Regions from separate parts of the Brevundimonas sp. TWP2-3-4b1 genome, predicted to be linked through region 3. Evidence: riboswitches for the same ligand, from Rfam matches in the RefSeq annotation. Region 3 holds a riboswitch; each other region holds the start of a gene.
What was found. A riboswitch is a leader RNA that binds a small molecule or an ion and turns the genes downstream of it on or off. The one in region 3 is predicted to bind S-adenosylmethionine.
Positions count from the first base shown of each region.

Region 1: another riboswitch for S-adenosylmethionine. It lies ahead of metK (methionine adenosyltransferase); the one in region 3 lies ahead of metX (homoserine O-succinyltransferase MetX).
Region 2: another riboswitch for S-adenosylmethionine. It lies ahead of metK (methionine adenosyltransferase); the one in region 3 lies ahead of metX (homoserine O-succinyltransferase MetX).

Region 1 covers NZ_JAFCWQ010000005.1:98,738-102,695, forward strand. The annotation lists gene ACP7A5_RS05870 (DUF3293 domain-containing protein) at 60-563, opposite strand; gene ACP7A5_RS05875 (hypothetical protein) at 533-1,042, opposite strand; gene metK (methionine adenosyltransferase) at 1,441-2,655, opposite strand; SAM-I-IV-variant riboswitch at 2,707-2,816, opposite strand; gene ACP7A5_RS05885 (VapE domain-containing protein) at 3,213-3,958, opposite strand, start outside.
Region 2 covers NZ_JAFCWQ010000018.1:66,886-70,843, reverse strand. The annotation lists gene ACP7A5_RS13505 (hypothetical protein) at 1-79, opposite strand, end outside; gene metK (methionine adenosyltransferase) at 241-1,455, opposite strand; SAM-I-IV-variant riboswitch at 1,507-1,615, opposite strand; gene ACP7A5_RS13495 (DUF5681 domain-containing protein) at 1,782-2,138, opposite strand; gene ACP7A5_RS13490 (AAA family ATPase) at 2,350-3,843, opposite strand; gene ACP7A5_RS13485 (hypothetical protein) at 3,840-3,958, opposite strand, start outside.
Region 3 covers NZ_JAFCWQ010000001.1:126,559-130,516, reverse strand. The annotation lists gene ACP7A5_RS00680 (homoserine dehydrogenase) at 1-826, opposite strand, end outside; SAM riboswitch class I at 1,255-1,372, shown strand; gene metX (homoserine O-succinyltransferase MetX) at 1,451-2,497, shown strand; gene metB (cystathionine gamma-synthase) at 2,494-3,687, shown strand.

The DNA.
Region 1 (3,958 bases), on a different contig from region 3:
TCGTGGACACCATCATAAGGTGTTTTTGGAGCTGAGCGCGATGATGGGACTGCGGAAGTTCAGCCGGACATCGCTAGCCGGGCTGCATGTCGCGGGTGGAAACCCAGCCTGGTCGCCTCGCCGGCGTTAGCGACCACCACCGCGTTCTGACCAAACCGCTCCATCCAAGCGTCGAGCTGTTCGTCCGAGGGGTCGAGAACACCAAGGCTTGGCTCCGGCTCCCAGTCCCCGGTCGGATCGACGCCTGCGGCCGGGAACCATTCCAGGCCGGCCGCTTCGACGGCCTCGATCAGATCCGCCTGGTGCGCTTCGTTCTCGACCTGACTCATGAGCCTGCTGAACGGGTTGAAGGCCGTCACCACCGCCAGCCGGGAATACGGCTCGTTGCCCGGCGGAGGATCGAACTGCTCGCCAATCTTCAGCGTGATCGTCCCAGATGGAAGTTCGATCCAGTAGGAGGCGGCTTCATAGGCCAGCAGCAGCTCGGCCGGAATGATGACCTCGGCTGCGTCATCAAGAGTAGCAGGTTTCATTAGCCCGCCCCGTCCGGTCGTTGTGCCCACCAGGACCGTATCCGCAGGCGCAGCAGGTCGTCGAACGCCAGGTAGAAGGCCGACTCGCCGCGCATGAATTCCAAAGCCTCATCGAGCGAGCTCTCCGGCAGCGAGAAGTTGACCCCGAGGACCGGTTCCGGGTTCCAGGCCCCGAGGAAGAACTCCGCCAGACCGCCTAGCGTCAGTGGCTGCGAGGACGTCCGCCCGGCCCTCCCACTCAGAGTGTCGCCGCCATACTCGTCCACAACACGGTAGCGGATCCGGCCACGTCCCTGAGCCGCGTAGAGGCAGATGACGTCTTGGGTCACCGACTGCAGGGTGATCCGCGCGATCTCCATCTCGGTCGCCCTGCGCTCAGGCAGATACTCGCCGCCCAACATCGCAGGATGCGAGGTGCCCCAACTGCGAAGCAGGCTTGCAGGCAGGGCCGGCTCGGCTAAAGCCAGCGGCAAAGGGGCGTCACCTTCAGACAGAATGGACGCCAGCATGCGCCGTCGTTCTGCGCCCTTCACAGAGCGAAGGACGTGCATCGCCAAGGCAGTCGGCCTGAAATAGCTCGATGGACGAAAGCCGAGGTCGATCTGCCCATCTTCGGCATCTGTCTCCTTGGGATCACCGGCGATCTGGTCTGGGACCGGAGGTTCGAGAGACCCGGCAGGTGTCGCTCGAGCCCCTGCCAACTTGCCAAGCTTGGTGACCTGCGGGGGTTCGCCTGGATGTTTCATGGCCATTCGCCCGCGAATGGGGCAAAGACAGGTCTACGGACCGCTGACCCGGTCGGGTGCTCCGCGGGAAAAGCGCGTCGAGATCCGCAATAAAGAAACACGAAATAACGGCAGATGAGGCCCTGTCGCTGAGCGGGGGGCGTCTGGTTCTCCATTTTCGCTCACCCGACCGATGCAGCGATGGCTTCGGCATCGGCGACAAACATGTATCCGTCCGCCGCACCCGGTGCGCCCAAGAGGGCGTCGCCAGCCGGCTGCTCCCACGAAAACTGCGGCCGACCGAAATGACCGAAGGCAGCGGTCGGCAAGAAGCCTGGACGGGTCAAACCCAGCCGATCGATGATGGCGCGCGGACGCAAGGCCTCCAGCAGGCTGGCAGCGGCCTCGGGGTCGAGGGACAGAGTTCTCCCTCCTTCCAGATCCAGATGGACCGCCACGGGCTCTGCGACGCCGATGGCGTAGGCCAGACGAACCTCGCAGGCGGTAGCGAGCCCGGCGTCCACGACCGTAAGGGCCAACTGCCGTGCGGCGTAGGCGGCGGAGCGATCGACCTTGGTGCCGTCCTTGCCAGAGAAAGCTCCTCCCCCATGGCGAGCGAAGCCACCGTAGGTGTCGGCGATGATCTTACGACCTGTGAGGCCGGCGTCGGCGACCGGGCCGCCCTGGATGAAGGTTCCGGCCGGGTTCAGCAGGAGCTCGGCCGTATCGGCTTCTGCGCCCAGGACCGGGCGAATGATCTCGTCGCGGAGGATCTCTCGGACCTCGGACAGGGAGACCTCGGCGAGATGCTGGCTGCTAATTACAACGTTTTGCAGGCCTTTGGGCTTGCCGTCCTCGTAGCGAACACTGACCTGGGCCTTGGCGTCCGGACCGAGAATGCCCAGCCGATCGCGTACCTCCCGCTGGCGGCGGATTAGCCGATGGGCCAAGGCGATGGGCCTAGGAAGGTGCTCAGGCGTCTCGCGGCAGGCATAGCCAAACATCATGCCCTGATCGCCGGCACCGGTGTTCGCTCCACTGCCTACGCCGTCGCCGATCTCGGTCGACTGCAGGGTGATAGAGGTCCGGACATTTAGCCGGCCCAGCTCCAATCCCCACCGGCCGTCGACATGGCCGATGGACGACAGGACATCGCGAACGATCTGGTCAAAGTCGAGCTTAAGGTCGTGTCCGGTGAGCTCTCCGAACAGCCAGACCGACGATCCCTTGATCGCGGCCTCGACGGCAACCCGGGCGTTAGGATCCTGGGCCAGGGCGGCATCCAGAACGGCATCGGACAGCTGATCGGCGATCTTGTCCGGATGGCCGTCTGCGACGCTCTCGGACGTAAACAGCCCCTCTATGCGTGGTAAACAACCGACGGAAATACGAGACATGGGGTGGCTCTCCTTCGCATCAGCGAGAACCACGAACGGGGATGTGACCATAAGAGCCCGCACTTTTTGCCGGTCTGGCACACATCCCCTTTCGGGAGCCACCTTCGCCCGGGATGGGCAGGTTGGCGACGGCCACGATGACCGCTCTCTTGATGTTGGCTGCAAGGTGCAGCCGAAGATTCAGTCCGTCAAGGGGTGCCGGGGGGCACTGCTAACGGTCGTAGGGATTAGATCAGGGTTTCATGGCTGGATTGCCCTCTGGTGGTCCGCTTGGTCATAGCTTTGGCCCTCAACGCCCTCGAGCTAACGCTAGCGGCAGTCTTTTGGCATTGCGCGTTTCGGCTGAAAGGCGGCGAGCTGTCTGCCATTACTGCCTCGATCCACCCCGACTCACACCCCACGCGGGACGGTGCCGGTCAGCCCAGGACTGACTTTCCGGGGCGGTGTCCCACGTCGCATGAATATTCCCGACACTTTCTGGACGGCCACACAGGGCTCCTTCCATCACTCTTTTAATAAGAAAGGTGTAAGACAGTGGGACAGCATTGAAATCATTGTCACTTTTGGCGTTCCTCACATGTTTCGGTATGGGGCACCTGTGAGACAAGACGCCAGTACCTCCCCTTTTTGCCGTCTCGACGATACTCCTTCTGGTCGAAACCCGCTTTTCGCAACGCCTTCACTGCCCGGTCGATTTCGTTTTTCCTTACGTGTTTAGAAGCAAACTCTAGTCCTTCGACCAAAGCCTCACGTGTAGTGAAGCCTCTCTCTGCCGGCACAATGTCCTCGAGCGTCTTGGTCGCGGCCCACGCGACAAAGTCGTCTTCCCAGGTGTCGAGCACCCGGTAGGCCCCGTGCTCGACCCGCCCCAGCCTCTCGGCCTCCTGCCATGCCACCCCGTCACGCTTCCAGATCGCCGCCGCCTCGGCCCACAGCTGGTCACGATCTCGGGCGATGCCCTCGACGTCGACGACCCCGACGCGCACCGGCAACCACCGCCGCTCGCCGGTGGGGTCGTCGAACAGCTCCATCGCATTGGACGTGCCGACGAAGATGGCGCGGCGCGGCATGGTGACGGCGAACTCCTTGTACTTGGGCACCCACTCCTCGTGTCGCCGGGTGACCCAGGCCTTGATCTCCTCAAGCTCCTTGGTGCGCAGGCCCTGCAGCTCGGCGAGCTCGGCCGCGAGGCAACCGCGCATCAGGCGGGCGCGCTCGACCTCGGCCTGGGTGAAGGACAGCTGACGGTGGGTGTCGGGAGGCACCATGGCTGCGACCGAGGAGGACTTGCGGAAGCCCTGCT
Region 2 (3,958 bases), on a different contig from region 3:
GAGACACGGCAGGTGTCGCTCGAGCCCCTGCCAACTTGCCAAGCTTGGTGACCTGCGGTGATTCGACTGGATGTTTCATGGCCATTCGCCCGCGACTGGGGCGAAGACAGGTCTACGGACCGCTGACTCGGTAGGGTGCTCCGCGGGAAAGGCGCGTCGAGATCCGCAATAAAGAAACACGAAATAACGGCAGATGAGGCCCTGTCGCTGATCGGGAAGCGTCTGGTTCTCCATTTTCGCTCACCCGACCGATGCAGCGACGGCTTCGGCATCGGCGACGAACCTGTATCCGTCAGCCGCACCCGGTGCGCCCAGGAGGGCATCGCCAGCCGGCTGCTCCCACGAAAACTGCGGCCGACCAAAATGACCGAAGGCAGCGGTCGGCAAGAAGCCTGGACGGGTGAGACCCAGCCGATCGATGATGGCACGCGGGCGCAAGGCCTCCAGAAGGCTGGCAGCGGCCTTGGGGTCGAGGGACAGAGTTCTCCCTCCTTCGAGATCCAGATGGACCGCCACGGGCTCTGCGACGCCGATGGCGTAGGCCAGACGGACCTCGCAGGCCGTGGCGAGCCCGGCGTCGACGACCGTAAGGGCCAGCTGCCGAGAGGCGTAGGCGGCGGAGCGATCGACCTTGGTGCCGTCCTTGCCAGAGAAGGCGCCTCCCCCGTGGCGGGCGAACCCACCGTAGGTGTCGGCGATGATCTTGCGACCGGTGAGGCCGGCGTCGGCGACCGGTCCGCCCTGGATGAAGGTTCCGGCTGGGTTGAGCAGGAGCTCGGCTGTATCGGCATCGGCCCCAAGCACGGGGCGAATGATCTCGTCGCGGAGGATCTCGCGGACCTCTGACAGGGAGGCTTCGGCCAAGTGCTGGCTGCTAATTACAACGGTTTGCAGGCCTTTGGGCTTGCCGTCCTCGTAGCGAACGCTGACCTGCGCCTTGGCGTCAGGACCGAGGATGCCGAGCCGGTCACGGACCTCGCGCTGGCGGCGGATCAGTCGGTGGGCCAGGGCGATGGGCGTTGGGAGGTGCTCAGGCGTCTCGCGGCAGGCAAATCCGAACATCATACCCTGGTCGCCGGCGCCAGTGTTCGCTCCACTGCCCACGCCTTCGCCGATCTCAGTCGACTGCAGGGTTATGGAGGTCCGAACATCCAATCGGCCCAGCTCCACTCCCCAGCGGCCCTCAGGATGACCGATGGACGACAGGACATCGCGAACGATCTGGTCGAAGTCGAGCTTGAGGTCGTGTCCGGTCAGCTCTCCGAACAGCCAGACCGACGATCCCTTGATCGCTGCCTCGACTGCGACCCTGGCATTGGGATCCTGCGCCAGGGCGGCATCGAGAACGGCATCGGACAGCTGATCTGCGATCTTGTCTGGATGGCCGTCTGCGACGCTCTCGGACGTAAACAGCCCCTCTATTCGCGGTAAACAACCGACGGAAACACGAGACATGGGTGGCTCTCCTACGCATCAGCGAGAACCACGAAAGGGGGATGTGACCCTGGGAGCCCGTACTTTTGCCGGTCGGCCACATCCCCCTTTCGGGGAGCCACCTTCGCCCGGGATGGGCAGGTTGGCGACGGCCACGATGACCGCTCTCTTGATGTTGGGTTTGTTTTGCGACCGGCCTTCAGGCCCGTCAAGAGGTAACCGCGGAGCTCGCAGCTGCACATTCTGATTGTTCGAGCCGTTAAAGCATGGCTCTTGCGGCGGAAGCTACGGTCGTCCACGCGCTTGAATGGGGTGTCTCCGCCCCCGAAGAGACGGTGACTACGGGATTAGCGTTGTCCAAATGCGCTTTGCGCTGAGCCAGTGCTTTGTGCTTTTGGTGCTTCCGCCTCAGCCTCGCGCGCCGCCACCCTCGCCAGTAGCGATGCGAGCCGTGCAGCCCGGTCCGTATTGCTTAGCTCAGCCCGATGATCGATCTCTGCGCGAACCTGAACCGGCATAAGCTTGGTGGAGAGCTTGTAGAAATCACTGGGGTTAGCCTCTGCCCAAACACGCAAGCTTGCCTTGTCGCTCGACTGTAGCGAAACGAACACCGCCTCGAAGGTCTCTCGCACCGTCCGGGTGGCCTTGTTGGGCGTACCGGGCTTGCGGCCCTTCGGGTTACCGCTCTGCCCCTTGGCGAACATGATCAAGCCTCCTGCATTGAAAACAACAGTAATCCATTGGGGTCCGAATAAACATACCGCCGAATACATAGGTCTCGAGAGCATCGAAAACGTAAGGATGATTTTGATGTCCGAAAAGTCCAAAAGCTACCTTTCGGACAAAACAGCTTCCCAGACCAAAGTCCGAAAAGTCCGCCCCCCCTATTAAGGGGGGACTTTTCGGTCTGCACTTTTAGGACGCATGCCACACCCAACCTTCACCTGCCTCGTGGACCCCCGCCATGAGGAAACCATCAGCGTACAATCTGTCCAACAGACCTTGGGCTAGGTTGTTGCGCTTGTTGGTTGGTTTCAGTGCTAACGTCTCAACGACAGCCGCCTTTGCCTCATCAGCGGTGATGCACCGCGTCTGAGAACCACACCTTGCCTTGCCTGTCATTGTCGCCTTTGCCAGGCGCTCCCGTACTGCTCTGAGCGCGGATATCTGGTTCTTTCCTGACGGCTCCCGAGGAGCGAACATGGCACCAGCATTCCGCTCGACCACACAGCTGGTCACCTCGTCGCCGTCGCTGTCCAAGCTGAGAACAATGCGTCTCAGAGCAAACGCTACGCCAATGCCGTCTTCGCCGTCCTTGGCCTTGCCGACCCGCCAGCTGCGGCCCGAGGCCGAGTGCTCAACCTCCACACCAGCGTCCAGCGCTGCATGAAGCGAGCTGTGCCCGCGGAGCCCTTTGGATGTGTCCTTGCCGGTGTGGTGAACGAGGATGACGAGTCCGTTGGTGATTTGTTGGAGCTGCTTCGCCCCTTTGAGGATACTCCCCATGTCAGCGCTCGAGTTTTCATCTGCAGTGGGCGCTGCTCGATTGAGGGTGTCGATTATCACCACCCCATCGAGAGGGAGCACACTGCCAAGGTCAGCGAGGTCCTGCTCAATCATCAGCCCGAACGGCTGTACGATGGCACCAAAGGCGGCAGGGCTGTTCTTGCCGTGATGTTTTTCCCAAGCCACCATTCGGTTGTGGAGCCCCGCTTCTCCTTCCAGCATGACGTAGGTGACCGGGCATTGGGTTGTTCGGCGATCGAACCACAGCTCTTCGCTGGCGATGGCGAACGCAAGGTCCAGGGCAAGAAACGATTTACCCGATCCGCTGGGTCCGTAGATCGCCGCCAGCCCCGTTGTCGGCAGAAGCCCCTTCACGCGCCACTGGATCGGCGGAATGGCAATGATGTCGGCGCGCTGCAGGATTTGGTAGCGTGACCGCTGGGCCAACGGATTATCGTGGGCATCATCAACCCAGCCGTGAACCTTAGCCAGCCTGTAGACCGACCCGATCCCGACGGGGTTACTGTGGAACGGGTTGAACGCCTTCCACTCCTTTGTGAACTTGTCATTGTCGTACCGCGCGCTGGTCATCGACCACTCCCGCGCGAGCGCTTCACCGGACGGCCAGTTCAGCCCAGCGATGGCCCAGACCACGCCAAGCCAGTAGTCGTCGGCAGGATTACCGTCTGCATTCAGGACGCTGCCGTTGCCGCGAGGCACGTCAGATGTGATGACCCTTAGCGCCTCCCGCAGCTTGGCCACAGCCCGCGGGCTCCCAGCCTCACTGCCTGACCTCAGCACCTCCCTCCCGGCGAAGGGTGGCCGATAGTCCGCAAGAGGGCGCTCCGTCACACCCAAGTCGCGTTTTAGCCGTTCGATCGCGGTCTGCAGGGCAACGGTCACGGCCAGATGACCTGTGCTACCCGGTAAGGACGCCCCTCAGCCACCGCACCCTTGCGAGCAACTGTGCCGGGCACTTTGGTGATGCGCGAGGCGTTGAACACGCTCTGATCGATCT
Region 3 (3,958 bases):
CCTTCAGAGGCGCATCAGGGATCGACGGCCCGGGAGGCGCGGAATGGTCTCCGACCACCGTGCAGTCGGCGCGACCGAGCGCGGCCACCTCGATCTCCACCGACCGCTGCTGGCCCATGTCGATCGCGTCGTGCTGGACCAGGGCGCCGCCGTGGCGACGGGCGTCGTCCCAGCTGGCCCGGCGATAGCGCAGCGGCTTGCCCGACGCCGAGGCGGGATCGCGGTCGTAGAGGCCGTCGACATCCTTCACCAGGCGCACGCGGCTGAGGCCCAGTTCGGCCGCGAGGAAGACCGCCGTCAGGTCCGAACCGCCGCGCCCCAGCAGCACCACCTTCCCTTTCTCACCCACGGCGCCGAAGCCCGGAACCACGACGACTTGATGGTCCGCCAGCGCCTTCCACAGGGCGTCGCTGCGCAGCGAGACAGGATGCGCATGCTCTGCCGGGCCGTCCGCCACAATGCCCAGTTCGCGCACGGACAATGCCGCCGCATCCAGGCCGATCCGGTCGCAGGCGATGGCCACGAGCGCCGCCGCCTTCTCCTCACCCAGCGCCACATAGCCGGGAAGGAGGTCGTTCTCGTGGTCGAGGCCGAGCGCGCGCGCGTCGGCAAATAGCCGGTCGGTGTGGCCGCCCAGCGCCGAGACCACGGCGATCACCTTCCGGCCCGCGCGGACGTGGCCATAGATCTCGGAGGCGACAGCGGGGGCGCAGGACTGGTCCTGCAGGATCGAGGAGCCGAACTTCAGCACCACCACTTCGGCGGTGGGCGAAGGCTCAGCGATCGGTTTCTCGACGACGGCGAGGCGGGCGCTGGAGTGGGGCATCTGGATAGTCCGTTCGGGGAGGAGTTGGGATCAGGGCAATAGAAAACCCGCCTGGCCGGGGCCGGGCGGGTCTGGGTTGGCTGAGGTGTTTTCGACCTGCGCGCTAACCTGTTCCCGCCCGCGAGGGGCCGGTGATGGTCATACCGGTCGTGGTCGAAATGAGAGTCGCAAGCGTCATCGAGTGCACCGCGAGGGCGGTGGTCGAGGTCGGAACGGCGATGCTGCCGGGACGGGACACGGGCGAGTTCCTGTAAAAATCGTTGGTCTGAAAGTGTCGGGTGAAACGACCGGCGTCAACCCGGTTCGGGCATCTTTTTTGCGCCTGCCGTCTCTTTAGCGACCTTTCAGTCACAGCCTATCCGTCAGGCCGGATCAATGGGGTAGATTTTTTCTCTTGACCGGCGGTCTTCGCACCCGCAACGTAAAACCACTCATCAAGACCGACCGAGGGATAGGCCCTTTGACGTCGGGGCAACCATCGGTTTCCAGCCGAACGGTGCCAACTCCTGCGAGGATCCTTTTCGAAGGGTCCGCGAGAGATGAGTGGAGCGTCGACGAGGCGACGTCTCCACGATCTGTCATCGCATGCGGAGCCTTGCTGGGCGGGACGATGCAGACGACGCCATGGCTTTCGACACTCAACAGATTTCCGCAGAACCGCTCTGTCGTCCGGCAGCGCGCTCGACTGCGATCCTTGCCCGCAAGGGCGGCGGCGCGGTCGATATCGCCGTCGACATCCCTGCAGACTTTCGTCTGACCTCCGGCGAGCGATTGGGCCAGCGCCAGATCGTCGGGCGGCTGCACGGCCGGGCCGGGGCGCCGCTGGTGGTTGTGGCCGGCGGCATCTCGGCCGGGCGGTTCGTGCACCGGACCGAGACCAACGGCCTGGGCTGGTGGTCGGGCGCGGTCTCGATCCGCGGGCCGATCGACCTGAGCCGCTTCCAGGTCCTGGCCTTCGACTATGCGCCGGAGGCCGCCGACGGTTCGAAGCCGGTCACCATCAACACCCATGACCAGGCCCGGCTCCTGCGGCTGATCCTCGACGAGATCGGCAATCCCGTCGTCTCGGCCTTCGTCGGCTGCTCCTATGGCGGCATGATCGCCCTGGCCTTCGGCGAGCTGTTCCCGGACCGGGTCAAGCAGCTGGTTGTCGTCTCCGCCGCCCACCGGGCCCATCCGCAGGCGACCGCGTGGCGCGGCATCCAGCGGCGCATCCTGCAACTGGCCGAGGCCGCCGGTCGTCCCGAGGACGGGGTCGCCCTGGCCCGCGAACTGGCCATGACCACCTATCGCACCGCCGAGGAGTTCGGCGAGCGGTTCGAGACCGAGGCCCCGACCTCGGCAGGCCAGGCCTATCCCGTGTGCGACTACCTGACCGCACGGGGCAAGGCCTACCGGACCCACACAACGCCGGCCCGTTGGCTCTCGCTGTCGGACTCGATCGACCGCCACAGCGTGACGCCCGAGGCGATCCGGACCCCGGTGACCCTGGTCGGCTTCACCTCGGACCGGCTGGTGCCGATCGATGACATCCGCGAGCTCGGCGCTCGGCTGCCCGCCCTGTGGCGTCTGGTCGAGGCTCCGTCCCTGTACGGCCACGACGCCTTTCTGAAGGAGGACGAGGCGGTCGCCGCCATCCTCCGTTCCGCGCTCAAGGAGATCGACCAATGACCCGTCCCACCGGCAAGCGCCCCCACGACGTCCGCACCACCTGCGCCCGCTCCGGCGTCGATACCGACACGGCCCACGGTTCGGTCATGCCGCCGCTCTATCTGTCCTCGAACTATTCGTTCGCGGGCTTCGAGCAGAAGCGGAAATACGACTACAGCCGCTCCGGCAATCCGACGCGTGACGTCCTGGCCGAGACCCTGGCCGAGCTGGAGGGCGGCGCCGGCTGCGTGGTCACGGCGACCGGGATGGCGGCGGTGGATCTGCCGCTGAGCCTGCTGGAGCCCGGCGACCTGCTGATCGCGCCGCACGACTGCTACGGCGGCACCCACCGCCTGTTGTGCGCCCGGGCGAAGAAGGGGCATTTCGAGGTGCTGTGGGTCGATCAGGGCAACACCGTCGCGCTGGATGCGGCGCTGGCCCTGAACCCCAGGCTGGTCCTGATCGAGACGCCGTCTAACCCCCTGCTGCGCGTGGTCGACATCGCCGACATCTGCACCCGCGCCCACCGGGTCGGGGCCAAGGTGGTGGTCGACAACACCTTCCTGTCGCCGGCGCTGCAGCGGCCGATCGAACTGGGCGCCGACATCGTGGTCCACTCGACGACCAAATACATCAACGGCCATTCCGACGTGGTCGGCGGGGCGGTGATCGCGGCCGATCCGGCGGATCATGCGGAGCTGGCCTGGTGGGCCAACTGCCTGGGCGTGACCGGCTCGCCATTCGACGCCTATCTGACGCTGCGCGGCGTGCGGACCCTCTTTGCACGGATCGAAAGGCAGCAGACAACGGCGGGCAAGGTCGCCGACCTGCTGGAGGCCCACCCGGCGGTGTCGGTCGTCCACTATCCGGGCCTGACGTCGCACCCCGGCTATGCGCTGGCCGCACGCCAGCAGCAGGGACCGGGCGCCATGCTCAGTTTCGAACTGGCCGGCGGGGTCGAGGCGGTGCGCCAGCTGGTGGAGACGCTGGAGACCTTCACCCTGGCCGAGTCGCTGGGCGGGATCGAAAGCCTGATCGCCCACCCGGCGACCATGACCCACGCCGCCATGACGCCCGAAGCGCGCGTCGTCGCCGGGATCACCGACGGCCTGCTGCGGCTGTCGGTCGGTCTGGAGCACGAGGACGATCTGATCGCGGACCTGGTGCAGGCGCTGGATGCCCTGGCGACGGTGCGGGCCGAGGCGGCCTGATCGTTCGGAACGAGACTCCAAAAATGGAGTCGACAGAGTCTACTGAGTCGCGGCCGATCTGAATAAAATCAGCGGGTTGGCGTTTTGATACGTGCGGCTCTGCAGACAGCGAAATGCAGCATGCCGAGGCATGACCTGACGGTTTCAAAGACCCGGTCGAGACGTGGTCGTCGCACGCGGCCAGCGCAAGCCCGGATGGAGAATAAATTCTCCTTCACGGGGGCGAGTGTATCCGTCATCCGCTCATCCCCGCGAAGACGGGGACCCAGAT